Regions from separate parts of the Micromonospora sp. NPDC047812 genome, predicted to be linked through region 2. Evidence: riboswitches for the same ligand, from Rfam matches in the RefSeq annotation. Region 2 holds a riboswitch; each other region holds the start of a gene.
What was found. Region 2 has a riboswitch for cyclic di-AMP ahead of AB0883_RS15480 (hypothetical protein). Riboswitches for the same ligand answer to the same signal wherever they lie in the genome.

Region 1 (7,332 bases), on a different contig from region 2:
CGTACCGCTGACCGGCCGACAGGGTGTACTGCAGCGGCGAGATCGTCTGGTACGGCACGCCCTCCGGGTACGCGGCCTGCTCCGGGTAGGCCCGGCCGTACACCGGAATGGTGGCCTTACCGGCCTTCGGGGTCACCACGAGCCCGACGGACCACTTCGCCGTCGGCTTGGCGGCGGGGTTGTGGAACCACCCCTTCTGGCCGAGGTACCAGATCGCGGTCCAGTCGCCCCGCACCTCGGCGAGCGCGTACGTCTGTCCGGCCGACACCCGGGCGCCGTGGTCGGAGACGTACGTGGTGTTCGGGGTGCCGTCGGGTCGCAGCGCGATGTCGTTGAGCAGCGGCGCGTCCTGGCTCGGCGCGTTGTGCAGGAACAGCGCCGAGGAGCCGCGCAGCGGGCAGGGGGCGGTCGCCGGGGGCGGGTTCGGCACGCCCGGGGGCTGCCGGTTGCAGCCGGTGAAGGGCGGCTGGTTGGTGGCGAAGTCCGGGTCGATGGTGACCAGCCCGGTGCGGTGCGTGCCGGTCGAGAAGAACGGCGCCTTGAGCAGGTCGAAGTAGTGCGACCAGTTCCAGTACGGTCCCGGGTCCCAGTGCATGCCGCGCACGTTCGCGGCGACGGTGCCGGGGACGTTGTCGTGCCCGATGATGTGGTTGCGGTCCAGCGGGATGTTGTACGCCCGAGCCAGGTGGCGGACCAGCTTGGCGGAGGTGCGGTACATCGCCTCGGTGTACCAGGTGCCGTGCCCGGCGAAGCCCTCGTGCTCCAGGCCGATGGACTTGGAGTTCACGTACCAGTTGCCGGCGTGCCAGCCGACGTCCTTGGTCTTGATGTGCTGGGCGATGTGCCCGTCCACCGAGCGCAGGGTGTAGTGCCAGCCCACCCGCTTCGGGTCCTTGACCAGGTTGACGCTGGGACCGAAGTAGCCCTCGGTGTCGTGGATGACGATGTACTCGATCTTCTGCTGCGCGGGCCGGTTCCCCAGGTCGTGGTTGCCGTAGTCGCCGAGCGTGGGGCCGTACTGCTGGTAGGGGGCCGGGATCCACTCGCAGGAGATGTCGCTCGGGCACTCCAGCCCGTCGGGCCGGGTGAGCTTGCGCAGGCGCAGCCGGTCCAGCCAGGAGCGGTCCGGCTGGATCGCGCGGCCGGCCAGCGTGACCCGCTGTCCGTCGTCGGTCACCCGGCTGTCGCCCGTGGCGATGGTGGCGTACACCTCGTTGGCGAAGGCCGCCGCGGCGTCGGCGCTGTCCGCGCCGGAGTACCGGGCCACCGCGCCGTACCAGGCCGCCGGGTCGGTGTCGGCTCCGACCGGGGCGCCGATCTCCTTCTGGTACGCGGCCAGCAGCGCCGCGCCGCCCCGGATGTTCGCCGTGACGTCCGTCCGCAGCGCCTCCTCGCTGGCGCCGGTCAGACCGGCGGCGGCGTCGACGGTCCGGAGTGCGGCCTCGGCGGGCGGCGGGGTGGCCGGCGGCTCGTGGGCCTCGGCCAGGGACGGGCGGGAGTCGTCGCCGCGCGGGTCCTCGGTGCCCTCGTCGTGGTGCGTGCCGCCGGACATGGCGGCGACGTGCTCGGCGTCGGTGAGGTGCATCGGTCCGTAGCCGCCGCTGGTGCTCGGCGTTCCGGCGTTGGTGTCCCAGCGGGACTGCAGGTAGGAGACCCCGAGCAGGACGCTCTCCGGCACGCCGTACTCGGCCGCCGCGGCGGCGTACTGCTGCTGCCGGTCGTCCACCGGCGCTGCTGCGGCGGCGGATCCGGCGGCGGTGAGCGGCGTCGCCGCCATGGCGGCGGCCACGGCGGCGGCCAGCAGGACGCGTCTGCTCCTCGATGTCGCTGACAGGTGCATCAGACCCCCAGTTCGGACGGGCGAAGTTGGGGCCACCTTCGCCCCGCCCGCCGCCTCTGGTCAATACCTTTCCGTCAGACACTTTAAAAGGAAGGAAATCTTCGTCGTCCGGGTTGCGGATCCGTCCGGTCCCGGTGGGTACGGAGTGTCACCGCCCGCAGGGTTGCGGATCGATAACGGTCGTCTCTACTCTGGTCCTTCGTCGGCCGGTGACAATCCGTCCAACCAGGGCGGTGACGGTCCGACACCGCCGAGTCGCTCCCGAGCGAGCCGGGGACCCAGGTTCCCCGGGGTGAATCCGCGATCCTGCGGTAGGGCGCCCCTTCCCGCCCGAACCCGTCAGCTAACCCGGTAGGCGGTCCGGAAGAAGGAGTACGAAGCCCGGTGGCACACCATGCCCCGCGGCCACCGTCGACCCGGTCGGCCCTCGCCGACCCGGTGACGGCTGCGCCGCGCCCACGCTGGTACCGCTGCACCACCGCCCTCGCCGCCCTGGCCGCGTTCGCCGTCGTCCTGACCGGCGGCGCCACGGCGGCCCACGCCGAACCGACGGTCGCCGAGATCGAGCGGCAGATCGACGAGGACTGGAACAAGCTCGAACCGGTCATCGAACGGCACAACGCCACCCGACAGGGCCTGGCCGCCAGGCGGAAGCAGGCTGACGCGCTCGCCGCGCAGATCGGGCCGCTGGAGAAGCAGGTCGACCAGGCGATGGAGAAGGTGGGCGCGCTGGCCGCCCGCGCCTACAAGGGCGAGAACGTCTCCGCCGTCAACGCCCTGCTGGGCAGCCGATCACCGAGCGAGATGGTCGGGCAGCTCGAACTGCTCGACCGGTTCGCCCAGCACCAGCAGCAGGACGTGCGGCAGGTCGCCGAGCTGCGCGACCGGCTGGCCGCGAAGAAGGCGCCGCTGGACGAGATGGTCGTCCAGCTCAGCCGCACCGAGGCCCAGCTCGCGGCGAAGAAGAAGCAGATCAACGCCGAGATCGACCGGTTGCAGAAGCTGCGGCTGCGGATCTACGGCAACGGCGGCGGCGGGCCGCTGCGCCCCGCACCCTGCCCCGCCGGCTATCCCGGCGGCGCGGCCGGCACCGCCGTGAAGTTCGCCTGTGCGCAGATCGGCAAGCCCTACGTCTGGGGCGCCGAGGGGCCGAACTCGTACGACTGCTCCGGCCTGATGCTCGCCGCCTGGGCGAAGGCCGGGGTCTCGCTGCCGCACAACGCCGCGCAGCAGCGCCGGGCCACCGCGACCGTCAGCCGGGGCGAGCTGCGCCCGGGTGACCTCGTCTTCTACTACAGCGACCTGCACCACGTCGGCATGTACGTCGGCGGGGGCTGGGTGGTGCACGCCTCCCGTGCCGGGGTGCCGATCAAGATGAAGAAGGTCGACGACGGCCCGATCCACAGCTACGGCCGGCCCGGCTGAGCCGGCGGGACGGCCCCTCCCGACGCCTCCGGTGCGGGAAGGGGCCCGTCCCGGCCCGCTGCGTCCGGGTCAGCGGGTCGGCCAGGTGCGCCAGTGCTGCCAGGAACGGCTCGGGGTCGGCCCGCGCTGCCCCTGGTAGCGCGAGCCGTAGACGGCCGAGCCGTACGGGTGCTGCGCCGGCGACGAGAGCCGGAAGATGCAGAGTTGCCCGATCTTCATGCCCGGCCAGAGGGTGATCGGCAGGTTGGCCACGTTGGACAGTTCGAGGGTCACGTGACCGGAGAAGCCCGGGTCGATGAAGCCCGCCGTGGAGTGGGTGAGCAGGCCGAGCCGGCCCAGTGAGCTCTTTCCTTCGAGGCGGCCGGCGAGCTGGTCGCCGAGCGTGATCACCTCCAGCGTCGAGGCGAGCACGAACTCGCCCGGATGCAGCACGTACGGCTCGCCCTCCGGCACCTCGACCATCGACGTGAGGTCGTCCTGCTGCTGCGCGGGGTCGATGTGGGTGTAGAGGTGGTTGTTGAAGACCCGGAAGAGCTTGTCCAGGCGTACGTCGATGCTGGACGGTTGCACCAGCGCGGGCTCGAACGGCTCCAGCGCGAGCGTGCCCGCCTCGATCTCGGAGGCCAGGTCGCGGTCGGAGAGCAGCATCCGCACACCTTAGCGAGCGATGCGCGTGACCTGCGTGTCGGAGTGCGTGTTCGAACGTTTGTTCGATAGAATGTCCGCATGGCTTCCTGGTCCGAATTCGCCGCCGACGAGCCCCGCCTCGCCGACGGGATCCGCCTTCTCATGCAGCAGTACGGGCCGGGCTTCGGCTACCTGGCCACCGTCCGCGCCGACGGCGGTCCCCGGGTGCACCCGGTCTCCCCGGTGATCACCGACGAGGGGCTCTTCTGCTTCGTCGTCGACTCGCCCAAGCGGCGCGACCTGGAGCGCGACGGCCGCTACGCGCTGCACTCCTTCCCGCCGGAGGAGAGCGACGACGAGGCCTACGTCGCCGGCCACGCCCAACCGGTGACCGACCCGGCCCGGGTCGCCCGGCTGGCCCGCAGCCACCGGGCCGCACCGCAGGTCGACTGGCGGGTCTTCGAGTTCACCGTCGACGTGGCGATGCTGGCCCGCCGTGAGTCCGGCGTCGCGGGCGGCGCCGGCGAGGGGCACGGCCGGCCCGCCGTCCAGGTGTGGCTCGACCCCCGCGCGACCGCCGGCGGCACCGCGCTCATGCCCGAGACCCGGTCGGGGTGCGCCGGCGACCACGCCGCCCGCCCCGCCGCCTGAGACGCGGTGCGGCGCCCTGGGCCGTCCCCCCTCCGGGGCGCCGCACCGTGACCCCCGCACCGTCCCCGTGTGCCCGGCCGCACAGACGCCGGTGCCGGCCCCGTCGAGCGAGGCCGGCACCGGTGCGGTCGTACGGCGGAACTACGCCGCGCGGTACGCGTTCCAGGCGGTCAGCATGCGGCTGGCCTGCCCGGCGGTGAACTGGTACATGCAGGAGTCGTAGCTGTAGTCCATGAAGTTGGTGATCGGGTCGACGCCGGGGGCGGTGCAGGTGTCCCGCCCGGTCGGGCAGCCGGAGGCCGGCGACGCCTCGGCCGCGGTGTCGCTGACGCTGTCGCCCGAGCCGGAGCAGCCGCCCTGGAAGGTGTGGTAGAGGTTCAGCCAGTGGCCGACCTCGTGGGTGCCCGTGTCGCCCTGGTTGTAGTTGGTGGCGGTGCCGCCCGGCAGCGACTCGCTCAGCACGACGACGCCGTCCATGCTGCTGAGCTTGCGGGTCGGGAAGGTCGCCCAGCCGAGCAGGCTGTCGCTCAGCTCGCCCAGGTAGATGTTGAGGGTGTTCTTGCCGCCCGTACGCAGCGAGGTCTTCATCGACCGCTCCGCCGAGGAACCCTGCACGATCGGGTACCAGGACGGGTTCGTCACCCGGTTGATCGTCTGGAGCTGGAAGCTGAACGCGGTGGACGCGCCGCCGGTCGCCCCGCTGAACGACTGGTTCAGCACGCTGATCTGCGAGTTGATCATCGAGTCGGGGATGTTGCCGCCGGCCCGGGTGCTGTTCTCCTGGATCACGTGCACCACCACGGGGATGGTGACGGTGGCGGCCATCGTGGAGGCGCCGGCGCCGGCGCGGAACCGTGCCCGCTCGCGCAGGGCGGCGGCCAGGTCGGCCTCGCGCTCGCGGGTCTCCGCGAGGGTCAACTCGTTCGGCTCGTGCTCGGCGCCGCCGCCGGGCTTGACGCGGGCGTCCGAGTGGACGTCGGCCGGCTCGACGCAGACCTCGCTCGGGGCGGCGGAGAAGGCCGAAGCGGCCGGCACGACGCCCACGGCGGCGGTGCTGATCAGCAGCGCGAGGGTCGTCGACGCGACACCGGCCGTACGCCGGGTCAGCAGGTTGGGACGGAGTCCCATGGGCCCACCTCTTTCTGGCGGCGCGACAGGGGGTATGTCACGCCGTGGCTGGAACGTTGGGCAGACGTTACAACCGATCGAGGTATTTGAGAACGCCCATATGTTGCCGCGGTGGAACTTTTTCCTGGCGGTACGCGTGAACGATCGACGTGCGGCGATGGGGATGCGACTCGCGGTCCCGGTTCGGACCAGGGCGCGCGGACCGGGCCCGTCGAGCTGCACGACGGCGCGGCTGGCGGCTGGCGGTGGCGCGGCTGGCGGTGGCGTGGTGCGATCTTGGTGAGTTCGGGCACCTATGGGGGCCGTTTGCTGCCAAGATCGCGGCGCGGGTGGTGTCGGAGGGGTACCTGGGTGCACCGACGTGACGACTCAGGTACAGTGGTGCCGCCTGCGGGTGTAGTTCAATGGCAGAACATCAGCTTCCCAAGCTGACAGTGCGGGTTCGATTCCCGTCACCCGCTCCACGCGAAAGGCCCTGGTCAGGACACGAGTCCCGACCGGGGCCTTCGGCACTTTAACGCCAACGATCATTTCGCGTGCCATCAGCCCCGGTCATCCCCGGCCTGCTGGTGAACTGCGGTGGGCATCGGACGGTCCGCGGCGACGAGAAGATCCGCTAGCTCCCACCGTGAGCGTCCTCGATACTCACGGCGTGATCGACAAAGACTCTCAGGCCCCATGGCTGCCTCGCGTTCCTCACCCGGCCGACAGCGCGACGCTGCCTATCTACATGGTCATCTTCTTCTTCCTGGGGCTCGCCGGATTCGCCACACACGGGCTGTCGAACGGCAGGGAAGCACTCGTCATTGCGAGCATCGTCTCGGGGGTGTTCTTCACGTGCTTCCTGATCCTGTTCGCGATCTACTGAACCGGATACCTACTGAAGGGACACGCCAACTGGCAGGCCGAGCGCCAGGCTGATTTCGATGGGCCGTCCACGGACCGGTAGCCAGAGGGCGGAGCGGTCACTGACGAGCGCGAGACGCAACCAAACCGGCGCCACCGACCGCAGACGTTTCGAGCATCACGGCCGGTGGAGCGCCCCTTCGCGCGGACGGCACGGCTCGTCACGCGTACAACTTCGCGGCCGTCCTCGGGTCTGACATGATCACGCCGTGCCCGACTCTGAGCCGCCGGGGGCAGTTCGCCCGCTGGATCCGTCTCTGCCAGCGGCGCGCACCGAACTGCTCACGCTGCTCGTGCTGCTGCTCACCTCGGTCGTGCTACTTGCGCTCTGTTACGGCTGTGCTGCCTTCTGGCTGTACAACTGACCGGAGTCCGGCAGCAGCAAGGCGCTCCGGTGCCGCCCTACGGCCGTTGCGGCATCAGTTCCGCCTCAACGTCTACGGCGGGCCGAGGCGGCCAGTGGCCACTACCGGCGCGTGGGCCAAGTTGCCCAAGCCGCAGCGACGGCACAGAGCATCAGACAGACGAACAGGCAACTCAGCGCGCCGCGGAGCACCGCGCCGAGGGCTCCCAGACCCTCCACGGGCATGATCGTATGCGTTGAGCCAGCCGTGTCCGTCGCGTGCCGACGTCGTCCCCACCGCGCTGGCCGGCACCCAGGCGGGCGAACCGGGCAGGGGCTCGTACACGTCCGCTCGGACTTCATCACCAGCCTGACCGACGTGAACCCCGGCGGACGACACCACCTCGTTCAT
Region 2 (7,332 bases):
TGCGCACCGACTCCGAGGCCTTCGTCGAGGAGATCCGGGTGCTGGCCGCCGCCGGCCACGCCGCGAAGATCCGCGCCGAGATCAACAACCTCAACACCACCCACCCGGGTGACGGCTGGGACGCCACCGAGAAGCGCCTCGTCGAGGCCGGCGTCTTCGAGGGCTGAGCCCTCCCCCACGCGACACCGCAACCGCCCGTCGGGATCAATCCCGGCGGGCGGTTGCGCGTCCGCGGAGCCCGGCGAGGGGCATTCCTACGTCTCCAGCAGGGCCACCTCGCCGGTCGCCAGGTCGTAGAGGGCGCCGACCACCGTCAGCCGGCCGGCGGCGACCGGGACGGCGAGCCGGTCGTCGGCGCGCAGGGCGGCGACCGTACGGAGCACGTGCCGCCGGACCGCCATCGGACGCACCCGGGGGTCGTCGACGCCCACCTCACGCACCGCCGGGGCGATCTGGTCGACGAGGTGGGCCAGCGCGCCGCCCGGCGACCGCCCAGCGCGCAACGCGTCCACGGCGGAGGCCACCGCGCCGCACCGCTCGTGCCCGAGGACCATCACCAGCGGCACGCCCAGCTCACCGACCACGTACTCGATGGAGCCGAGCACCGCCCGGTCGAGCACGTGCCCACCGGTGCGGATCACGCAGATCGAGCCGAAGGTCTGGTCGAAGATCGCCTCCAGCGGCACCCGCGAGTCGATGCAGCCGAGCAGCACCGCGTACGGCTGCTGGTCGCCCGAAGCCGCCGCGGCGGCGGTGACGTCGTGGCCGTGGATCGGCTGACCGCTGACGAAGCGGCGGTTGCCGGCGAGCAGCTCGGCCAGCGCGGCCCGGGGCGACCCCATGTCCCCCAGCTTGACGGGCCCGCCGGAGGCCCGGAGCGGGTTGCGAATCTTCTCACCGACACGGTTGTCGTGGTCTCATGACGGGTAGCCGGTGTTACCACCGGGTATCCCCGGTGTTGCGGTTCCGTGCGGCCCTGGGGAGGTGACGATGCCGGAGCACGTCGAGCTACGTCTTCCCGACGACGTACGCCTGCACGTCGAGGCGACCGGCCCGGCCGACGCCGAGGTCACGGTCGTGCTGCTGCACGGCTGGACGCTGGACGGGCGCGCCTGGCACCGGCAGCTCGCCGACCTGCGGCGACGCTTCGGCGACGCGGTACGGGTGGTGACCTACGACGCGCGCGGCCACGGCCGGTCGAGCTGCATGGCGCTGCCCACCGCCACCGTGGCCCAGCTCGGCGACGACCTGGCCGCGGTGCTGGACGAGGTGGCCCCGACCGGTCGTGTCGTGCTGGTCGGCCACTCGATGGGCGGCATGACGATCATGGAGTACGCGCACCGCCACCCCGAGCACTTCGCCGCCCGGACGGCCGGGCTGGTCTTCGTCTCCACCACCGCCGAGGGCCACACGCACACCGCCTACGGCCTCTCGCCCCGGATCGCCCGGCTGATCCGGCTCGCCGAGACCACCGGGGCCGGTGTGCTGGCCCGGTGCGGGGCCTGGCGACCGCCCCGGGCGCTGCTGCGCGCGCTGCGTCCCAGCATCCGCTGGATGCTCTTCGGCGACCGCTGCGACCCGCACGACATCCGGCTGGTCACCTCGGCGGTGGCCCGGGCCACCCTCCGCTCGATCGGCGGGTTCCGCGCCTCCATCGGGGCGCAGCACCGGCTGGACACCCTCGCCGGGCTGGCCCACCTGCCGGCCGCCGCCCTGGTCGGCGACCGGGACCGGCTCACCCCGCCGCCCTGCGCCGAGTCGATCGCCGGCGCGCTGCCGGCGACCGAGCTGACCGTCTGCCCGGGTGCCGGGCACATGCTGATGATGGAACGCCCCGACGAGGTCAACGCGGCGCTCGGCGGCGTGCTCCGGCGCGTGCTCGCCGCCCCCGGGGCCGGCGCCACCGCCGCCGCCCGGGCGGACTGAGCCGGGCCGGCGGAGAGCGCGACGCGGCCCTGCGGGCGTGACGCGGCTTCCTTTCCCGCACCGGTCGCGCCGCTGGTTGCGCGCGGGCCGTACCCTCTTGCGGTTGGCCTGGCGCGGTTCGCGCGGTTCGCGCCGCCCGCCGCCGACGTCAGGAGGAGCGAGCGGTGAGCGACCAGACCACCCTGGAACAGGAGATCGCCGTCGAGCAGCGGCATCTCGACCGGGTGTACGCCCGACTGGCCGAGCTGCGCCGGTCGGCGGTCAGCGCCGAGAAGGAGGGCTACCGGCTCGCCCGGGTGGGCAACTTCGGGGCGCTGGTCGAACGGGACGCGATGGTGTTCCACGCCGCGCGGCGGCGGCACATGCTGGACGCCGAGCACGAGGGCCTGGTCTTCGGCCGGCTGGACCTGCTCGACCGGCAGGTTCTGCACGTCGGGCGGCTCGGCATCCGGGACGACGACGCCTCCACCCTGGTGGTCGACTGGCGGGCCCCGGCCGCCGCCGCCTTCTACCAGGCCACCCCCGCGCAGCCGCTGGGCGTGGTGCGGCGACGCACGATCCAGTCCTCCGCCGAGCGGGTCACCCGGATCGAGGACGACCTGCTCGATCCCGTCGCCGCGCCCGCCGACATGGCGGTGGTCGGCGACGGCGCGCTGCTGGCCACGCTGTCGAAGGCCACCGGCCGGGGGATGCGGGACATCGTCGCCACCATCCAGCGGGAGCAGGACGAGGCGATCCGCTCCCCCGGCTCGGGCGTGACGATCGTGTCCGGCGGTCCGGGCACCGGGAAGACGGCCGTCGCCCTGCACCGGGCCGCGTACCTGCTCTACTCCGACCGCAGCCGGTTCGCCGGGGGCGGCATCCTGGTGGTGGGCCCGTCCTCGGTCTTCGTCGAGTACATCGCCTCGGTGCTGCCCTCGCTCGGCGAGGACACCGCCACCCTGCACTCGCTGGGCACGCTCTTCGCGGGCATGACCGCCACCCGCACCGATCCGCCGGCGGTGGCGGCGGTGAAGGGCTCGCTGCGGATGCGGCGGGTGCTGGAGCGGGCGGCCCGGGACGCGGTGCCGGACGGCCCGACCGAGCTGCGCCTGCTCTACCGGGGCGCGCTGCTCCGGCTGGAGCGCCGCGAACTGGACGGCATCCGCGACCGGGCGATGCCCCGGGGCGCCCGGCGCAACGAGGTGCGCCGGGCCGGCTTCGACGGGATCTTCGCCGCGCTCTGGGCGCAGGCCCGCAGGTTGGGCGTCGGCCGGCTGCCCGAGCAGCGCGCGTTCGAGGACGAGATCGCCGAGCGACCGGAGTTCCGGGAGTTCCTCAAGGCGTGGTGGCCCCGGCTGCACCCCCGGCACGTGCTGGGCTGGCTGGCCCGCCCGGACCGGCTGCACCGCTACGCCGAGGGGATCCTCTCCCGCGCCGAGATCCGGCTGCTGACCGACGCGTACCGCAGCCTCGACGCCGCCGGGCTGACGATCGCCGACATCGCGCTGCTCGACGAGTTGGACGCGTTGCTCGGCAAGCCGATGCGGCCGGCCCGGGCGAAGCGGGACCCGTTCCAGCTGGCTGGCGGGGTCCGCGAGCTGAGCACCTTCGCCGACCGGCAGCGCGCCGCCCGCGACGCGGCCCGGGAACGCCCCGACGACTACCGGGAGTACGCGCACGTGGTGGTCGACGAGTCGCAGGACGTCTCGCCGATGCAGTGGCGCATGATCGGCCGGCGGGGTCGGCTGGCCTCGTGGACGGTGGTGGGCGATCCGGCACAGACGGCGTGGACGGGGGATCCGGAGGAGCTGACCCGCGCCCGGGACCAGGCGTTGGGCCGGCGCAAGCGGCACCACTTCACCCTCACCACGAACTACCGCAACTCGGCGGAGATCTTCGCGGTGGCGGCGGCCGAGATCCGTCGGCTGCACCCGGACCTCCCGCTGCCCAGGGCGGTGCGCTCCACGGGCGTCGAACCGGTCGAGCTGGCGGTGCCGTCGGCGGAGCTGGAGGCCGCGGTGGTGGCGGCGGCCGGCGCGCTGCTCGCCGAGGTCGAGGGCACGGTCGGCGTGATCACGCCGGTGCCCCGCCGCGACGAGGTGGCCGGCTGGCTGGGCGGGCTCGGCGCGCCGCGCCTACAGGTGGTGACCAGCCTGGAGGCCAAGGGCATGGAGTACGACGGGGTCGTCCTCGTCGCCCCGAGCGAGATCCGGGCCGACCCGGGGTCGGGGGTACGGACGCTCTACGTGGCGCTGTCCCGGGCCACCCAGCGGCTGACCACCGTCGACCCGATCGGCTGAGGACCCGTTACTTGCATACATAGCGATGTCAGCATAAATTGAACGCGAATCCGGACCCCGAGAGGGAGGATGGGCGCGTGGGCGCAGGTCATGACCATCATCACGGGTCGGTGGCGAACGCCGCGCACCGCCACCGGGGCCGGCTCTGGGCGGCGTTCGGGCTGCTCGTCGGCCTGATGGTGGTGGAGGCGGTGGCGGCCTTCCGCACCGGCTCACTGGCCCTGCTGAGCGACGCCGGGCACATGTTCACCGACGTGCTCGGCATCGGCATGGCGCTCGCGGCGATCGCCGCCACCCGCCGGGCGGGCGCCGACCCGCAGCGCACCTTCGGCCTCTACCGGCTGGAGGTGCTGGCCGCGCTGGCCAACGCCGCGCTGCTCTCCGGGGTCGCGGTCTACGTCGTGATCGAGGCGGTGCGCCGCTTCGGCGACCCGCCCGAGGTGCTGGCCGGCCCGATGCTCGTGGTCGCCGTGCTCGGCCTGCTCGCCAACGTCGGCGCCTTCGCGCTGCTGCGCTCCGGGGCGAAGGAGAGCATCAACGTCCACGGCGCGTACCTGGAGGTGCTCGGCGACCTGTTGGGGTCACTCGGGGTGATCGGGGCGGCGCTACTGATCGTCACCACCGGCTGGTGGTGGGCGGACCCGCTGGTGGCGGTCGGAATCGGCGTGTTCATCCTGCCGCGCACCTGGCGGCTCGGGCGGGCCGCGCTGCGCATCCTGGTGCAGGCCGCGCCGGAGCACCTCCAGGTCACCGCGGTGCACGACCGGCTGGCCGCCGTGCCCGGCGTCGCCGAGGTGCACGACCTGCACGTCTGGACGCTGACTTCCGGGATGGAGGTGGCCTCGGCGCACCTGACCATGGCCCCCGGCGCGGAGGTCGGGGCGGTGCTGGGCGCCGCCCGCGCCGCGCTGCACGACGACTTCCAGATCGAGCACGCCACGTTGCAGATCGAGCCGGGAGCGTCGCCCGGGGCCTGTGGGGCGGTCGAGTGGTAATGAGGACAACCTTAAATCTGGGAGAGTATTGTGGCCTTATGCCGGATTTGACTGTTAGTGGACGCACACCGTCCGTCACCTGCGGTGCACCAGTCACACCGGCACCGGTAGGCTCGGCTTCGGCCTCCGCCAGGCGGCACCCACCGGTGCCGGCGGTGGCCGCCGCCTAATCGCCCGACGGGGCGAACCGGGGAACCAAGTTCGTGGGGTGCATCCGCGTCAGCGGTAGGGATCTTCCGTCCCGAACCCGTCAGCTAACCCGGTCGGCGGCTGACGGAAGGACACGTGTATGCCAGTGATGGCACCCGTACGACGACGTGCCGCCCGCGCGGCGGCCCTGATCGCCACGATGCTCGCTCTCGGCGCCGCGGTGGCCCCGGTCACCGCCGTCCCGGCGGCGGCCGCCACCCGCGCCGGCCTGCTCGCCGCGGCTCCCGGCCAGGACGAGGAGGGCGGCACGCCCGCCCTGCGGGCCCAACTGGAGGCCGCCAGCAAGGGCTATCTCGACGCCAAGCGCGCCCTGGACACGTCGGCCAAGCGGCAGCAGCAGCTCGCCGCGCAGCTCAAGACCACCGAGGTCGAGCTGACCGCGCGCACCGCCAAGGTCGGCGAGATCGCCGGGGCCGCCTACCGCACCGGCCGGCTCAGCGTGGCGTCCGCCCTGCTCAACAGCAGCTCGCCGGACGGCTTCATGGACCGCGCCGCCGCCCTCGACGCGGTGGCCGCCAAGGAGGACCGGGCCCTGCGCGAGCTCCAGGAGACCCGGGACGAGGCCACCCGCACCAAGCTGGCCCTGGACGGCGAGATCCGGGAGCAGCGCAAGCAGGTCAGCGTGATGGCCAAGCGCAAGGAGCAGGCCGAACGGGCGCTGACGGTCGCCAACCGCGAGCAGCAGCAGCGGCAGCAGTCCGCGCGCGGCGGCTCCTCGCCGGGCGGCACGTCGAGCAAGACGGCGAAGGCGGCGCCACGCAACTCCGACGGCTCCTGGCCGCGCGAGTCGTGCAGCGTCAACGACCCCACCCCCGCCAACGGCTGCATCACCCCGCGCACCCTGCACGCGCTCAACCAGGCCAAGGCGGCGGGCTTCACCCGCTACGTCTCCTGCTACCGCCCCGGCGGCTCGGGCGAGCACCCGAAGGGCCGGGCCTGCGACTTCGCGGCCCAGAAGGGCGGCTTCGGCGGCGACGCCACGGGCGGCGACCGGACGTACGGCAACAACCTGTCGGCGTACTTCGTGCGCAACGCCGACCGGCTCGCCGTGCTCTACGTGATCTGGTACCGGCAGATCTGGCTGCCGAGCAGCGGGTGGAAGTCGTACAGCGGAGCCAACGGCGACCCGTCCAGCGACCACACCAACCACGTGCACCTGTCGGTCTACTGACGCCCGCGCCCCGGCGCCCCGCCCGTCGCGGGGCCGCCGGGGCGCGACGGCGCCCGTCGCCTCCGGCCGGACCTGGCTGCTTCGCGCTCAGCCGGCCGGCGTCCCCGGCGGCTTCGTGTCGAGGGCCGCGGCGAGGCGCGCGGCCAGCCCGAGGTGGGCGGCGCGGGCCTGGCGGAACGCGTAGCCGAAGAGCGGCGCGGGCGCGGCGAGGGTGATCTCGACCTCGATGCGGACCACGCCGTCGGGCTCCGCCCGCAGCCGGGTGTGGTTGCGCACCGTGGTGGCCGGCCACTGGCGGGCCACGGTGACGATCTCGTCCGGATCGTCGACGAGGACGTCGGCGCGGTAGGTGATCGGCAGGCGCACCGGCCCGGCGGCCAGCCGATCGGTGATGGCGTAGCTGGCGCGCGCACCGGGACGGGGCGGCACCCGACGGACCCGGACGATCAGCGGGTGCAGGTCCTCCTGCCGGGCGGGGTCGGCGAGCAGCGCCGCGGCCTCCGCGAGGGAGCAGCGCGCCTGGACGGTGTAGCTGAAGGAACTTCGCCTGAGCACGCCGTCTCCCAGCGTCGGTGGTCGCCCGATCGTCGCGCATGCCGGGCGCGCTGGCAACGCCGCGCCGATCCCGCCCGGAGTCCGGACGTCCGGCCACCGATCCCACTACGGTCAGCTGATGAATGGTCACGGCACGTGTCGATCGGCGGAGGGCGGGCGCATGAACGGGTACGACGGATGAGCGGGCACGTGA
Region 3 (7,332 bases), on a different contig from region 2:
CGGCCGGCTCCTGCTCGTCGGCGAAGAGGGCGAGGAGGGCGCCGACCTGCCGGTCCGCCTCGGCGGGGTGCCGGAACCGCCCGGCGGGGTTGAGGGTGTACTCGTTGCGTCGGCCCACCCGGGTGCGGTGCAGGTAGCCGCCGGCCTCCAGGTCGGCGACGATCGCCTGCGCGGCCCGCTCGGTGACGCCCACCTCGTCGGCGACGTCGCGGAGGCGGGCGGTGGGGTTGCGGGCGATGGCGAGCAGCACGTGCCCGTGGTTGGTGAGGAACGTCCAGTTGCGGGTGCTCCCGTTCTCCCCTGTCGTCGCCATGTCCGCCATCGTATGGCCCCTGCTTCGTGTTTTGCTGCGTGCCCTCGCGGCCGGCGGACGCACGGCGGGCCCGACCGCCGTCGCGCCGGGCCCGCCGAACATATGAAATGCATATCACGCATACCTTGACGTATCTTGCAGTGCGTGTGACGGTGGTGGCAGCCCGCGTCCAGCGTCGGCCCGGGTGACCAGGCCGTTCACGTGCGGAGCGAGGTGTGGGATGAGTCGTCCCGGATCGCCAGGAACCCAACCGGGCCCGGAGCGGACGCTCCCGGTGTCGACCACGGGTGGAGCCCCGGCCGACGCCGGCACCACGTTCACCGTCCCTGCGAGTCCCGAGCAGGCGCTCGCCGAGCTGCACGCCGGCAACCGGCGGTTCGTGACCGGCGCCCCGCGCCACCCCAACCAGGACGCCGGGCACCGCGCCGCGGTCGCCGACGGGCAGCACCCCTTCGCGGTGATCGTCGGCTGTTCCGACTCCCGGCTCGCCGCCGAGATCATCTTCGACCGTGGCCTCGGTGACCTCTTCGTGGTCCGCACCGCCGGGCACACCATCGGCCCCGAGGTGCTGGGCAGCGTGGAGTACGCCGTCACGGTCCTGGGCACGCCGCTGGTGGTGGTGCTCGGGCACGACTCCTGCGGGGCCGTCCAGGCGGCGCGTACGGCGGACGCCACCGGCACCCAGCCGGTCGGGCACCTGTGCGCCGTGGTGGACGCCGTGGTGCCGAGCCTGCGCCGGGCCGCCGCCGAGGGGGTGGACGACATCGACCGGATCGTCGACATCCACATCGCGCACACCGTCGAGGCGATGCTGGGCCGCTCCGCCGTGCTCGCCGCGGAGGTGGCCGCCGGCCGCTGCGGGGTGGTCGGCATGTCGTACCGGCTGACCGCCGGCGAGGTGCGGACGGTGGCCTCGGTGCCCGCCCGTGCGGCCGACGCGCCGGAGCCGGCGGCCAGCGCCGCGCTCGCCTGACCTCGCCCGCCGGCAGATCGTCGCGGCGGGCCCGCACGACGGCAGAGGGCCGCTCCCGCGTCCGGCGGGGGCGGCCCTCTGTGTGCGTGTGGTCCGGCTAGAGCAGTGACACGTGGACGTGGTCGGTGTGGTTCGACGGCCCGCTGTAGGACTTCCAGCCCGTCGCCGGGAACCAGATCTGTCGGTTCCAGATCACGTAGTAGATGCCGAGCCGGTCGGCGTTGCGGACCAGGAACGCGGTCAGGTTGTTGCCGTACATGTAGGTGTCGTCGTTGTGCCAGGGGGAGAAGCCGCTCCTCTGCAGCGACCAGTCGCAGGCCCGACCCTTCGGATGCTCGTACGGCCCGCCGGAGCGGTAACAGCCGACGAACCGGTTGAAGCCGGCCCGCTTGACCTCCTTGTACATGTGCAGCGTGCGCGCGGTGATGCAGCCGGAGGTGGTGGGGTCGTTCTCGGTGCAGGACAGGGGCTTCCAGTCGCCGTCGGCGGTACGACCCGGCGCCATCTTCGCCACCGGCGAGGTCGCCACCACCTTGCCGCTGGTCAGCCCCCTGCCGCCGACCAGCGCGAGCGCCTTCTCCGCCTCACGCTTGCCGCGCGCCATCTCGTTGGTGAGCTTCTGCTGCTCGCGGACCTCGGCGTCGAGCGCCAGCTTGGCCTGCTCGGCGCGGTCCTTGATCGCGTTCACCTCGGCCAGCTTCTTGGAGTTGACCAGGTTGAGCTCGTCGAGGGCGGCGGCGCGTTTGACGAACGAGTCGGGGCTGGTGGTGTCCAGCAGCATGGACACCGCGCCGATCCGCCCGGTGCGGTAGGACTGGGCGGCGATCTGGCTGACCTGGGGGGCCAGCGCGTCCAGCTCGGCCTGCGCCCGGTTGACCTCCAGGGCCAGTTCGAGCTGGCGTTCTTCCGATTTCTTCAGCTTCGCCTTGGCCTGCACGTAGGACCGGTTGCGGGCCTCGATGAGGTCGTCGAGCAGCTTGGGCTCGTCGTCCCCGTGCCCGGAGGGCTTGGGCGGGGTGGGCGCGGCCGCCGCCGGGAGCGGCCCGGCGAAGACCGCCAGGGCGGCGAGTACGGCCACCACGGGCGTCAACCAGCGGCGTAGGGGTGCCGTCACAGTTTTCCCTTCCGTCGACCGCCGACCGGGTTAGCTGACGGGTTCGGGGCGGAAGTGGCCCCTACCGCTGTCGCGGATTCACCCCACGTACCTGGGTCCCCGGTTCGCCTCGCGGCGATTGGGCGGCGGCACCGCAGGCGCCGCTGCGCGCCTTCGGCGGTGACCGGCAGCGAGGTTACCCGAGAACACTCCCGGGGATCTACGTCCCTAAGCCGACTAAATGCGTTATTTCGTAATGGCGGACGGTGAGCAGTGACGCGTTTATCAGGCCGTACGTCCTGTTCGGTCACGCTGAGGAGTGTCACCATGCGGTGTCCGTGCTCCTGTCCCGGTCGGGCCATCCGGCGGGAGCGGCGGACGGCGTGTCTGCGCGCGGCCCGCTGAGGGCCTCCAGCGCCTCGGACCGGTCGGCGGCCGGCCGGGGCGTCGGCGCGGGCGCGGCGCGGTCGGTGGCGTTCCCGCCGCGGCGGCCGGCCGTGGTCACCAGGGCCGCCAGCCCGGTGGTCAGTGGCACGGCGGCGATCAGGCCCAGGGTGGCGACCGCGCTGCGGACGATCTCCTGGGCGAGGAACTCGCTGGTGAGGAGTTGGGTCACCGCCCGCGAGTCGGCCGTCAGCAGGAGCAGCACCGGCAGGGAGGCGCCGGCGTACGCCAGCACGATGGTGTTCACCGTCGAGGCGATGTGCGCCCGGCCGACCCGGGTCGCCGCCCGGTAGAGCTGCGTCCGGGACAGCCCGGGGTTGGCGTGTGCCAGCTCGGTGACCGTGGCGGCCTGGGTCACCGTGACGTCGTCCAGCACGCCGAGGGAACCGATGATGATCCCGGCCAGCAGCAGCCCGTGCAGGTCGACGTCGGCCTGGTACATCGACAGCGTGGTGGCGTCCTCGGAGCCGAACCCGGTCAGGTGGGTCGCGGCGGTGGCGATCGTGCCGAGGACGCCGGTCAGCACCAGGCTGCCCAACGTGCCGAGCACGGCCACCGAGGTCTGCGCGGTCACGCCGTGGGTCAGGTAGAGCACCACGAACATGATCAGCGCGGCGCCGACGACCGCGACCAGCAGGGGCGGGCTCCCGGCGCCGATGCCCGGCAGCACGAAGGTCAGCAGGATGGCGAAGCTCGCCGCCAGGCCGGCCAGCGCGGCCAGCCCGCGCCACCGTCCGAAGGCGACGATGGCGGCCGCGAAGAGCGCCACCAGCCAGACCAGCGGCTTGCCGCGCTGGTGCTCGGCGATGTTGTAGGTGCTGGCCGTGGGGTCGGCGGGATCGGTGAGCTCGACCAGGATGATCTCGTCGTCCACGGCGACGGTCGGCGCGCCGGGGCCGGCGGGCACCGGCGTCTCCACCTGCTGGCCGGCGTCGGGACCGTCCTGCACCCGTACGGTGACCGTGCCGCAGGGGCCCTGCGACCCGCCAGGGCTCCCCTCCGGGGTCTCCGGGGTGGGCGGGCACGGCTCCGTCACGACCCGCGTCACCGTGCCGTGGTAGCGGGGCGCGTCGGTGCCGGTCGGCGGGTCGGGCGCGTCCCACGGCCACAGCACCAGGGCGGCGACCAGCGTGGCGACGAAGAGGGGCACCACCGTCGCGACGAGGATCCGCCGCACCCTCGGCGGGGCGGACGGAGCGGGACGGGTGTGGTCGGCGCCCAACGAGTTTCTCCCAACGGATCCAGGGCGGGGTACGTGCCGGCGGGCCGGTCGGTTCACCCGTCGCCGCGTGGCCGGGACGGGGATCGCTTCCGTGTGGTGGCGCGGTCACGTACCGCGGTCCCGGGCCTCCGTCCGGTCGCGGTTGGTCGGTGTCGCCGCCCGGCGGGGCGCGCGGGGCGGGCGGTGCGGAATCGGGAGGGCCACCGGCCGAATGGTAGCCACCCCGACATCCGGGCGCAGGTCGTGCGGGTGGTGTCGGGGTGTGGCGTCGCCGTGTGCCCGCGTTTCGTCGCGGGGCCGAGGGGCCGGGACGGGTCAGCCGCGCTTCATCAGGCGGCCGACGGCGGCCATCATCTCGGTGGCCATCTCGTCGGCGCGCCCCTCGGCCGCGCCCTCGTGCATGCAGTGCCGGGCGTGCCCGTCGAGCAGGCCGAGCGCGACCTTGTCCAGGGCGGCCTGGATCGCGGAGATCTGGGTGAGCACGTCGATGCAGTAGCGGTCCTCGTCGACCATCTTCTCGATGCCACGGACCTGCCCCTCGACGCGGCGCAGCCGCGCGAGCAGCTGGTCCTTGGTGGCGGTGTATCCCCTGATCGGGGTGGGCGTCGGTGTGGTCATGGGGACGAGGATAGCGTACCCCTCGGGGGTATGGTACGTTCGTTCCTGGCCGGCATACCCCCACCGGGTACCGGTACAAGGCACAGGCACCGGTCCGCCTCCGATTTACCCCCGGGGGGTATATGCTGGGGGCGGCGAGAGGAGAGTTCGATGATCACCACGACGTACCAGGTGCAGGGCATGACCTGCGGGCACTGCGCCACCGCGGTCAGCACCGAGGTCGGCGCGATCCCGGGCGTCAGCGACGTCCAGGTCGACGTCGCCGCCGGTCGGGTCACCGTCACCAGCGAGGGCCCGTTGGAAACCGACACCGTGCGCTCCGCCGTCGACGAGGCCGGTTACGACCTCGTCGGCGTCTGAGATCGGGCACGGGGGAAACGAGGCACACCATGAACACGGCGACGAAGCTGAGCGGTTTCGCCCTCGGCCTCGCGGTGGTGTTCGGCGCGACGTACGGGGTCGGCCGGGTGGCCGACCCCGTGGCACCGCCCGCCGAGGCCCCGCACGAGGCCGGCGGTGGGCACGGCGAGGACGGCGGAGCCGGACACGGGGGCGACAACGGCGCGGCGGCACACCTGCCCGGCGGCCTGCTCGTCTCCGACCGTGGCTACACCCTGCGTCCGGTGGACGCCCCGGCCGGGCAGTTCGCCTTCCAGGTCACCGGTCCGGACGGCCGGGCGGTGACCGCGTACGACGTGGCGCACGACAAGCGCATGCACCTGATCGTGGCCCGCCGCGATCTCTCCGGATTCCGGCACGTGCACCCGGAGATGGCGCCCGACGGCACCTGGCGGGTCGACTCGCCGCTCGCCGGGCCCGGCGTCTGGCGCGCGTTCGCCGACTTCACCCCGACCGGGGGCGAGGCGCTGACCCTCGGCGTCGACGTGACCGTCCCCGGCGCGCTGACCGGGCGGCCCCTGCCCGCACCGGCGACCAGCACCACGGTCGACGGCTACACCGTCACGCTCGCCGGCGCCCCGCAGCCCGGCCGCACCGCCGAGCTGACCCTGACCGTGAGCCGTGACGGCGCGCCGGTCACCGACCTGGAGCCCTACCTGGGCGCGTACGGCCACCTGGTGGCACTGCGCCAGGGCGACCTGGCGTACCTGCACGTGCACCCGCACGGTGAGCCGGGCGACGGGCGGACGCGGCCCGGCCCCGAGGTGAGCTTCTCGGCGGAAATGCCGTCGGCGGGCGCCTACCGGCTCTACCTGGACTTCAAGCACGGCGGCGTCGTGCGTACCGCCGAGTTCACCGTCGTCGCCGGCAGCCCGACCGCGCCGGGTGTCCCGGCCACGACCGGCTCCCCGACGGCGGGCACGCCCGCCGCCACGAGCTCCCCGACCGCCGACGCCAGCCATGGCGTCCCCGGTCACGGGCACGACTGACGGGAAGCGTGATGACTACCAAGCCCTTGCTGACGGCGCCGAACCAGATCGAGCTGGCGATCGGCGGCATGACCTGCGCCTCCTGCGCCGCCCGGATCGAGAAGAAGCTGAACCGGATGGACGGGGTGACCGCCACCGTCAACTACGCCACGGAGAAGGCCACCGTCCGGTACGCCGACGAGGTCACCCCGGACGAGCTGATCGCCACGGTGGAGAAGACCGGCTACACGGCGGCCCTGCCGCCCCCGCCCACGCCCGCCGGTGGCGAACCGGCCGCCGAGCCGGTGGACGAGTTGCGCGGCCTGCGTACCCGGCTGTGGGTCTCGGCCGTGCTCACCGTGCCGGTGATCGTGCTGGCGATGGTGCCCGCCTGGCAGTTCGACTTCTGGCAGTGGCTGTCGCTGACCCTGGCCGCCCCGGTCGTGGTCTACGGCGGGCTGCCCTTCCACCGGGCGGCCTGGATCAACCTGCGGCACGGCGCGGCGACCATGGACACCCTGGTCTCGCTCGGCACCCTGGCGGCGTTCGGCTGGTCGGTCTGGGCGCTCTTCCTCGGCACGGCCGGGACGCCGGGGATGACCCACCCGTTCAGTCTCGCGATCAACCGCTCCGACGGCGCCGGCAACATCTACCTGGAGGCGGCGGCCGGGGTGACCGTGTTCATCCTCGCCGGCCGCTACTTCGAGGCGCGGGCGAAGCGGACCGCCGGCGCGGCCCTGCGCGCCCTGCTCGAACTGGGCGCCAAGGACGTCGCGGTGCTGCGCGGCGGCACGGAGACCCGGATCCCCGTGGACCAGCTCGTGGTGGGGGACCGGTTCGTGGTGCGGCCCGGTGAGAAGATCGCCACGGACGGCGTGGTCGACGAGGGCACCTCGGCGGTCGACGCCAGCATGCTCACCGGCGAGTCCGTCCCGGTCGAGGTCGGCCCGGGCGACTCCGTGGTCGGCGCGACCGTCAACGCGGGCGGCCGGCTGGTGGTCGCCGCCACCCGCATCGGCGGCGACACCCAACTGGCCCAGATGGCCCGGCTGGTCGAGCAGGCGCAGACCGGCAAGGCGGCGGTGCAGCGGCTGGCCGACCGGATCTCCGGGGTCTTCGTGCCGATCGTGATCGCCCTCGCGGTGGGCACCCTCGGCTGGTGGCTCGGCAGCGGGTCGGGCGGGACCGCCGCGTTCACCGCCGCCGTGGCGGTGCTGATCATCGCCTGCCCGTGCGCCCTCGGGCTGGCCACGCCGACCGCCCTGCTGGTCGGCACCGGCCGGGGCGCGCAGCTCGGCGTGC
Region 4 (7,332 bases), on a different contig from region 2:
CCACCGCTTCCTCAAGGGTGAGACCGACGTGGCCGTCGCCTGGGTCGGGCCGCGTCCGGTGGCCGCCACCGCCACCGGCGAGCCGGTGGAGCTGCCGGCGGCGGACCCGCGCCGCGACGGCTCCGGCTTCGCCGTGATGCTGGGCCCCACCGTCGTCGGCCACCAGATCGAACGCGACTGACCCGTCAGCAGGGAGGGCCGGCTGCACCGCAGCCGGCCCTCCCTGCTCCCCGCTCCCCGCTCCCCGCACCCTACCCAGCCCCACCCCACCGGCCCACCTGCCGATGTCGATCATGAGGTTGGCTGGTCGGAATCGGGCATACTGCCCCGCTAACCTCATGATCAACGCTGCCGGAGGCGGGGCGGGGCGGGGGCGAGGGCCGGGCCGGGGGTGGGTCAGCGGGTCGGGTGGGAGTCGGGGGTCGGGGTGGGTTCGGGGGTGGGGGTGGGGGTGGGGGTGGGGGTGGGGGTGGTGCCGCGTAGGTGGGCCACCAGGCGCATGCCGTGGTAGACGGCGAGGGCGGCGGCGGTGCCCAGGGCGATGCCGTTGAACGAGAGGTCGCCGGCGGTGAGGGTGTAGTTGGCCGCGCCGACGATCACCGCGACGGCGGCGGTCATCAGGTTCACCGGGTCGTGGAAGTCCACCCGGTTCTCGATCCAGATCCGCGCGCCGAGGATGGCGATGAGGCCGTACAGGGCAGTGGTGGCGCCGCCGAGCACGCCGGCCGGCACGGTGAGGATCAGCGCGCCGAACTTCGGGCTGAGCCCGAGCAGCACCGCCGTCACGCCGGCCACCCAGTACGCGGCGGTGGAGTAGACCCGGGTCGCCGCCATCACGCCGATGTTCTCCGCGTAGGTGGTGGTGCCGGAGCCGCCGCCGGAGCCGGCGAGCACCGTGGCCAGTCCGTCGCCCATGAACGCCCGGCCCATGTCCCGGTCCAGGTTCCGGCCGGTCATCGCGGCGACCGCCTTGACGTGCCCGGCGTTCTCGGCGATCAGCACCAGGATCACCGGGATCACCAGCACGACCGCGCGCAGGCTGAAGCTCGGCGCGTGGAACTCGGGCAGACCGACCCACGCGGCGTCCCGCAGGCCGTCGACCGCCTTCGGATCCAGGTCGCCGAGCACGGCGGCGAGCACCCAGCCGACCACCACCCCCAGCAGGATGGAAAGTCGGGCCAGGAAGCCCCGGAAGGCCACCGTGGCGAGCAGGATGGCGGCCAGGGTCACCACCGCGATCAGCGGCTGGGCCTTCACGCCGGTGCCGCTCCCGTCGCCGTCCCAGGCGACGGGGGCGAGGTTCAGGCCGATCAGCGCGACGATCGCCCCGGTGACGACGGGCGGCATCAGCGCGTCGATCCAGCGTGACCCGGCGAGCTGGACGACCAGCCCGACGACGGCCAGCGCCACGCCGGCGACGACGATGCCGCCGAGCGCCGGGCCGATGTCGCCGCCGGCCTTGGCCGCCAGCACCGGCGCGATGAAGGCGAAGGACGAGCCGAGGTACGAGGGCAGCCGGTTGCCGGTGATCAGCAGGAACAGCAGCGTGCCGAGCCCGGAGAAGAAGAGCGTGGTGGCCGGCGGGAACCCGGTGATGAGCGGCACCGTGAAGGTGGCGCCGAACATCGCGACGACGTGCTGCACGCCGACGCCGAGGGTGCGCGGCCAGGAGAGGCGTTCGCCGGGGTGGACCACGTCGCCGGGGCGGATGGACCGGCCGTCGCCGTGGACCGCCCACGCGGACCAACGGGAGCGCGGCTCGGTGGAGGACTGGGTCATGGAACGCCCTTCGCGTCGTGAAGAGGTGACGGGGGCGCAGGTGAAACCCAGGAGTCGTTTCTAGCAGAGGCCCGGCCCGACCCGGCCGGTGGCCCGGCAGCGGCGGGTCAGGCGACGCCGGCGGGGCGGAACTGGACGCTGACCCGGGGGCCGACGGGGCGGGTGGTCTTGGGCACGGCGTGCTCCCAGGTGCGCTGGCAGGAGCCGCCCATCACCACGAGGTCGCCGTGGCCGAGCGGGAAGCGCAGGCTGTCGCCGCCACCACGGGGCCGCAGCAGCAGTGAGCGCGGCGAGCCGAACGAGACGATGGCGACCATGGTGTCGGTGTGCGCGGAGCGCCCCTGGGTGTCGCCGTGCCAGGCGACGCTGTCGCGGCCGGAGCGGTAGAGGCACATGCCGGCGGTGACGAAGGGCTCGCCGAGCTCGGGGGCGTAGTGCCGGGTGAGGGCGGCGCGCGCCTCGGTGAGCAGCGGGTGCGGCAGCGGGCGGTGCCCGGCGTACCAGCAGAGCAGCCGGGGGACGTCGACCTCGGCGTCGTACATCGTGCGGCGCTCGGCCCGCCAGGGGACGTCGCGCAGCAGGACGTCGAAGACCTGGTCGGAGCCGGTGACCCAGCCGGGCAGATGGTCGACCCACGCGCCGCGGGTGAGCGGGTGCCGGCGCAGCCGGTCGGCCAGCGGGCTCAGCGACGCTCCGGCGGCGGTGAGGTCGAACATCGACGGCTGGTAGGCGGCCCCGGTCATCCGCCCAGCGTACCCGCCGTGTTGGTACAGGTGTACGGAAGGAGGCGACGCCTCAGCGGTTCAGCATCCGGCGCACCCGACCACCGATCACCTGCTTGACCCGGGCCTGCAGGCGCTGCCCGCGCAGCGTCTCCGTCTCCTTGCGCAGCTCGACGTTGCGGTCGCGCAACCACTGGATCCGCTCCAGCAGCGCGTCGGGGGCGGTCGCGGCGGCCGGACGTACGGCGGGCGGGAAGGTGGTGGACCGCACCTGCGCGTCGAACCGGGCCGCGCTGACGCCGTCGGCGAAGGCGTTGCCCAGGTCGTGCCTGGCGAGGAAGGCCAGCATCGTCTCGTAGCGCGACTTGTGGCCGGCGTTGAGCGCCGTGTAGTCGGCCTCCTCGTAGAGCTGGGCGGCGTCGACGTCGACCGGCACGTCCTTCATCACCCGGTGCGGGATGTCGAAGTACCGGGCGAGTTCCAGGGTGCGCGAGTCGTGCGCGAAGAGGTAGCCGGGGGTGCCGGCGACCAGCGCCGTGATGGTGCCGTGGATGCGGGTGCCGAACGCGAACTCGAACCCGGAGAGGTAGTCCATCCAGGTCCAGGGGTCGACGAACATCCGCACCTTGTCCTCGGTGAACAGCGGGTGCGAGGTGTGGATCGGGATCTTGCTGGTCCTGCCCCGGTCCCCGGGAGCGTCGCCGTAGAGCAGCGTGCCGAGCGTCTTGAGGTCCTGCGGCAGGTAGCGCAGGTTCGGGTACCGGGCGTGGTGCCGGGCGATGATCTCCGCCATGGACGTGACGTACGGCGAGACGGTGAGCGCGAGCCTGTCGTCGGGCGACAGCGACGCCTTCCTCTTTTCCACCCGCAGGCTGTCGCCGTGCAGGAACATCGACGGGCAGCCGATCACGTCGACGGCCGAGAAGCCCAGGGTGCGCAGGTAGTCCCGGGTGATCTCGCCCCGGACGCCGATGCTGTGCGAGCGGTCGAGGACCGCCCGGACGAACCGGGTCACGACGTCGTCGATCGGGCGCAGGTACTCCCGGTCGCCGTTGACGTCGGTCTGCACGCCCACCCCGAGCACCACCACCGGGATCTTCAGCTGCTCGATGAGCTTCGTCATGGCCTCGACGCGGTGGGCGTAGCTGCGGCGGAAGGCGTTGGCGAGCGGTACGACGTAGACGTCGTACCGCTCGTTGATCATGTCGGCGTCGCGCGGGTTGATCCTGAACTCGGTCGAGGTGATCTCGGCGGTGGCGGTGCGCAGCAGTTTGTGGGCGGCGTGGCTGAAGACGAGGTTGCCGTTGTTGTCGCCGATCCAGTTCCGCTCGTGCGTCTCCTCGGGCGAGTAGACGTCGAACGGGCCCTTCTTCGCCCGCATCAGGATCCGCTGGTGCATTCGTCCCCGCCTCTCGTCACCTCCGGGTCTGGGAATACTAGCCACCGATCGACCGAAACCCGGACGGCCGCCATCCGTCGTCACGCGCGGGGACGGAACGGTCACCCAGGGGCGACCGGAACGGGCATTCCCCTACGGGACAGAACGGGCACTCACGGACGGGACGGAACAGAGCCTCAGGTGCGGCGGGTAGGGTGCCCGGCGGGGCGGCGCCGACCGGTGGGCCGCCCACGGGGCCCCTCGGGGCACCTCAGGTTGGGGTCGAGGAGGAGACGTACGTGCTGGTGACCCTGCGGATCGTCGGGATGCCGGCATGAACGACGCCGCGACCGCCGCGCCGGCCGTCCGGCCCGCGTCCCCGGCCAGCCGCCTGCCGTCGCTGACCGGGCTGCGCTGGGTCGCCGCCCTGCTCGTCTTCGGGTTCCACGTCGCGACGATGGGCATCATCGCCGAGCCCGGCCAGAAGGCCGTCGTGGACTGGGCCTTCGCCCTCGGCCTGTCGGGCGTGCAGTTCTTCTTCATCCTCAGCGGCTTCGTGCTGGTCTGGTCGGCCCGACCCACCGACACCCGTCGGGCGTTCTGGCGGCGCCGGGTGGCCAAGATCTGGCCGAGCCACGTGGTGCTGTGGGCGGTGGCCCTGGCGGTCGCGGCCTGGTTCGCCGACCCCGTGGACCGGTTCGTCGCGGTGGAGAACCTGTTCCTCCTCCAGGCGTGGGACCCCCGGCCGGGCCACTTCTACAGCATCAACACCGTCAGCTGGTCGCTGTCCTGCGAGTTCTTCTTCTACCTCTGCCTGCCGTTGGCGCTGCCGCTGATCCGCCGGGCCCGGCCGTGGGCGCTGTGGGCCGTCGTGGTCGCGGTGCCGCTGCTCATCCTGGCGCTCTGGCCGGCCCAGGCGCTGGTGCCGGAGGAGAGCCGCTGGTGGTTCACCCAGATCTTCCCGCCGGTGCGGTCGCTGGAGTTCTGGATGGGCGTGGCCGCCGCCGAGCTGATGCGGCGCGGCCGGTGGCGTGGACCGGGCCTGCCGCTGGCCAGCCTGATCTTCGTGGCGACCTGGGTGGTCGCCGCGCAGTGGGTCCGCGCCGAGCTGTGGGCGGCGCTGCTCTCGGTGGCGTACATCCTGGTCATCGCCGCGGCGGCGGACGCGGACGTGCGCGGGCGGCGCTCGCCGTGGCGGTCCCGTCCGATGGTCTGGCTCGGTGAGGTCTCCTTCGCCTTCTACCTGGTGCACGTCCTGGTGATGATCACCGTTTTGCGGCTCACCGGCGACTGGGGCGTCGGCTTCACCGGCTGGTGGGGGCCGGCGGTGGTGCTCGGCTTCCTGCTGGTCAACCTGGCCCTGGCCGGCCTGTTGCACCGGGTCGTCGAGACGCCGATGATGCGGTTGCTCACCCCGCGCAGGCCGGCCCGGGCGATGCCGCGGGACGGGGGCGACGCCGGGACGCACTCCGGCGGCCCCGGGGCGACGCCGCCGGGGGAGCGGGGCAACGCCGTGCCGCGCCCCCGGGCCGCCGATCCGCGCGACGACCACCGACCGGCGTACGCCGACCAGCGCTGACCGCCCCGGCGACCGCAGTGCCCGCCGACGAAATCCCGACCGTTTCGGTGACGCCGGTCACCACGTCGGCGAACCGGTCATCCGGCGCGGCCCGGTCGATTCCCTCCGGCGTTTCGGCGCCGTTGTCCGCCACTCGTCCCGTTGTCACCCGCAGGTGCCCGCAGAAACGGTCGTCCCATTGAGTCGCGTCAGTGGCGAAGTGCCCGCAAAAATTGTCTCCCGATCAGGGTTTAGGCAGGTGGGACGGGGTTGGCAGGGCGCGGGCCGGCCAGTAATGTCGGCGCGTCCGGTGCGGTACCCGATCGCCAGAGGCGACGCCGCGCCGACCCGCCTAATCGTGCACGACGAACCGGGGACCCAGTGCTTGTTGGGGTGAATCCGTGGGCCGTGGGCCCGTGGTAGGGCGTTCTTCCCGCCCGAATCCGTCAGCTAACCCGGTCGGCGGTGTCGGAAGGAGTTCCATCCTCATGCCACACCCGTCCACCCCTCGGTCGTTCCGCCGTCTCCACGGCGCCGCGGTGCCCGCGCTCGTCCGCCCGCAGGTCACGAGCTGACCCACCGGTCACCGTCCGTCGCCCGGCATCCCGGGCGCATTCCCTGAGTGGCCCACCACCCGCCCGGACGCCCGTCCGCGCGGTCGGTCCGCCCTGCCCTCGGCGCGGACCGACGGTCGCTCACCCCCGAGCCCGTGGAGGAAACCGTGAAGCACCACCTCAAGCGACAGCTGCGTCGCCTCACGTCCGAGCGTCCGTACCAGTTGGCCGCCGCGTCCGCCGCGGCGCTCGTGCTGGCGTCGGGCACGGGCGCGCTGCTGGCCGGAGCCGACGAGGCCCCCGCCGCAGCGCAGGCCCCGGTGGCCGCGACCGAACTGCGGGACGACACCGCGGCCTCGCGCAGCCAGGCCAGGGTCGCGACCGCCCCGTCCAGCGCCGCCCCGGCCGCCTCCAGCGCCGCCCCGTCGGCCAGCGCCTCCAGCGCCGCCCCGGACCCGGACCTGACCCGCAAGCCGGAGCCGCCGAAGCCCCCGGCCGCCAAGACCCTGGACTACGACTACCAGGCCCAGACCACCTTCTACAACTGTGGTCCGGCGGCCGTCCGGCACGCCCTCAGCGCCGCCGGCATCGCGCGCAGCCAGGACGCCCTCGGTGCCCAGCTGGGTACCGACCAGATGGGCACCGACTCGGCCCAGGACACCACCCGCGTGCTGAACGCGGTGGTGAAGGGCGACCCGTACCGGACCCGGATGATCCCTGGTGGCGCGGCCACCCCGGCCCAGATGGACCGGCTCCAGGCCGACGTCGTCGCGGCCATCGCCGACGGGCGGGGCGTCGTGGTCAACGTCGCCGGCAGCGCCACGGACACCGACGGCGGCTGGCACTCCTTCCCCGGCGGCCACTACATCGCCGTGGTCGGCTACCAGGACGAGGGGCGGCTGGTGAAGATCGCCGACTCGGCGAACCCGGCGACCGCCTCGTACTGGATCAGCACCATCGCCCTGGCGAACTGGGCCGCCACCCGCGGCTACTCCGCCTGAGCGACACCGTCGGGCGTCGGCCTCCGGATTCCGGGGGCCGACGCCCGATGTCGTGTCCGGGTCACGGCCCTCGCCCACGGCGTCCGGTGGGTGGCACACTGCGCCCATGGTCGATGAATCGGGTGACCGGGACGGCCGGCGGGTGCTCCTGCTGCTGCACGGCATGGGTGCGACCGGCGACGTGTGGCTGCCCTGGGCGCCGCTGCTCGAGCGTCGGTGGACGGGACGGTGGCTGGCGCCGGACCTCGCCGGTCACGGCTGGTCGCCGCCGCTGCCGGAGTACTCGTTCCCGGGGCTGGCCGCGCGGATCGCCGCGGGGCTCGCTGCGGGGGACCGGCTC

Region 1: another riboswitch for cyclic di-AMP. It lies ahead of AB0883_RS13500 (NlpC/P60 family protein); the one in region 2 lies ahead of AB0883_RS15480 (hypothetical protein).
Region 3: another riboswitch for cyclic di-AMP. It lies ahead of AB0883_RS11110 (hypothetical protein); the one in region 2 lies ahead of AB0883_RS15480 (hypothetical protein).
Region 4: another riboswitch for cyclic di-AMP. It lies ahead of AB0883_RS02880 (C39 family peptidase); the one in region 2 lies ahead of AB0883_RS15480 (hypothetical protein).

The regions. Positions count from the first base shown of each region.
Region 1 covers NZ_JBEYRY010000002.1:1,212,766-1,220,097, reverse strand. The annotation lists gene AB0883_RS13505 (peptidoglycan recognition family protein) at 1-1,840, opposite strand, end outside; cyclic di-AMP (ydaO/yuaA leader) riboswitch at 2,079-2,212, shown strand; gene AB0883_RS13500 (NlpC/P60 family protein) at 2,225-3,265, shown strand; gene dcd (dCTP deaminase) at 3,335-3,913, opposite strand; gene AB0883_RS13490 (pyridoxamine 5'-phosphate oxidase family protein) at 3,992-4,543, shown strand; gene AB0883_RS13485 (zinc metalloprotease) at 4,685-5,671, opposite strand; tRNA gene AB0883_RS13480 (tRNA-Gly) at 6,062-6,135, shown strand; gene AB0883_RS13475 (hypothetical protein) at 6,324-6,539, shown strand; gene AB0883_RS13470 (hypothetical protein) at 6,787-6,942, shown strand.
Region 2 covers NZ_JBEYRY010000003.1:106,142-113,473, reverse strand. The annotation lists gene AB0883_RS15505 (hypothetical protein) at 1-167, shown strand, start outside; gene AB0883_RS15500 (carbonic anhydrase) at 255-842, opposite strand; gene AB0883_RS15495 (alpha/beta hydrolase) at 991-1,926, shown strand; gene AB0883_RS15490 (AAA family ATPase) at 2,091-4,208, shown strand; gene AB0883_RS15485 (cation diffusion facilitator family transporter) at 4,286-5,203, shown strand; cyclic di-AMP (ydaO/yuaA leader) riboswitch at 5,357-5,488, shown strand; gene AB0883_RS15480 (hypothetical protein) at 5,502-6,584, shown strand; gene AB0883_RS15475 (SRPBCC family protein) at 6,672-7,139, opposite strand; gene AB0883_RS15470 (PfkB family carbohydrate kinase) at 7,317-7,332, shown strand, end outside.
Region 3 covers NZ_JBEYRY010000002.1:723,697-731,028, reverse strand. The annotation lists gene AB0883_RS11120 (MarR family winged helix-turn-helix transcriptional regulator) at 1-322, opposite strand, end outside; gene AB0883_RS11115 (carbonic anhydrase) at 534-1,286, shown strand; gene AB0883_RS11110 (hypothetical protein) at 1,384-2,400, opposite strand; cyclic di-AMP (ydaO/yuaA leader) riboswitch at 2,404-2,535, opposite strand; gene AB0883_RS11105 (YibE/F family protein) at 2,702-4,045, opposite strand; gene AB0883_RS11100 (metal-sensitive transcriptional regulator) at 4,361-4,663, opposite strand; gene AB0883_RS11095 (heavy-metal-associated domain-containing protein) at 4,814-5,023, shown strand; gene AB0883_RS11090 (hypothetical protein) at 5,053-6,051, shown strand; gene AB0883_RS11085 (heavy metal translocating P-type ATPase) at 6,063-7,332, shown strand, end outside.
Region 4 covers NZ_JBEYRY010000001.1:629,561-636,892, forward strand. The annotation lists gene AB0883_RS02855 (DNA topoisomerase IV subunit A) at 1-181, shown strand, start outside; gene AB0883_RS02860 (solute carrier family 23 protein) at 397-1,779, opposite strand; gene AB0883_RS02865 (alpha-ketoglutarate-dependent dioxygenase AlkB) at 1,887-2,522, opposite strand; gene AB0883_RS02870 (polysaccharide pyruvyl transferase family protein) at 2,575-3,900, opposite strand; gene AB0883_RS02875 (acyltransferase) at 4,214-5,458, shown strand; cyclic di-AMP (ydaO/yuaA leader) riboswitch at 5,777-5,917, shown strand; gene AB0883_RS02880 (C39 family peptidase) at 6,147-6,992, shown strand; gene AB0883_RS02885 (alpha/beta hydrolase) at 7,099-7,332, shown strand, end outside.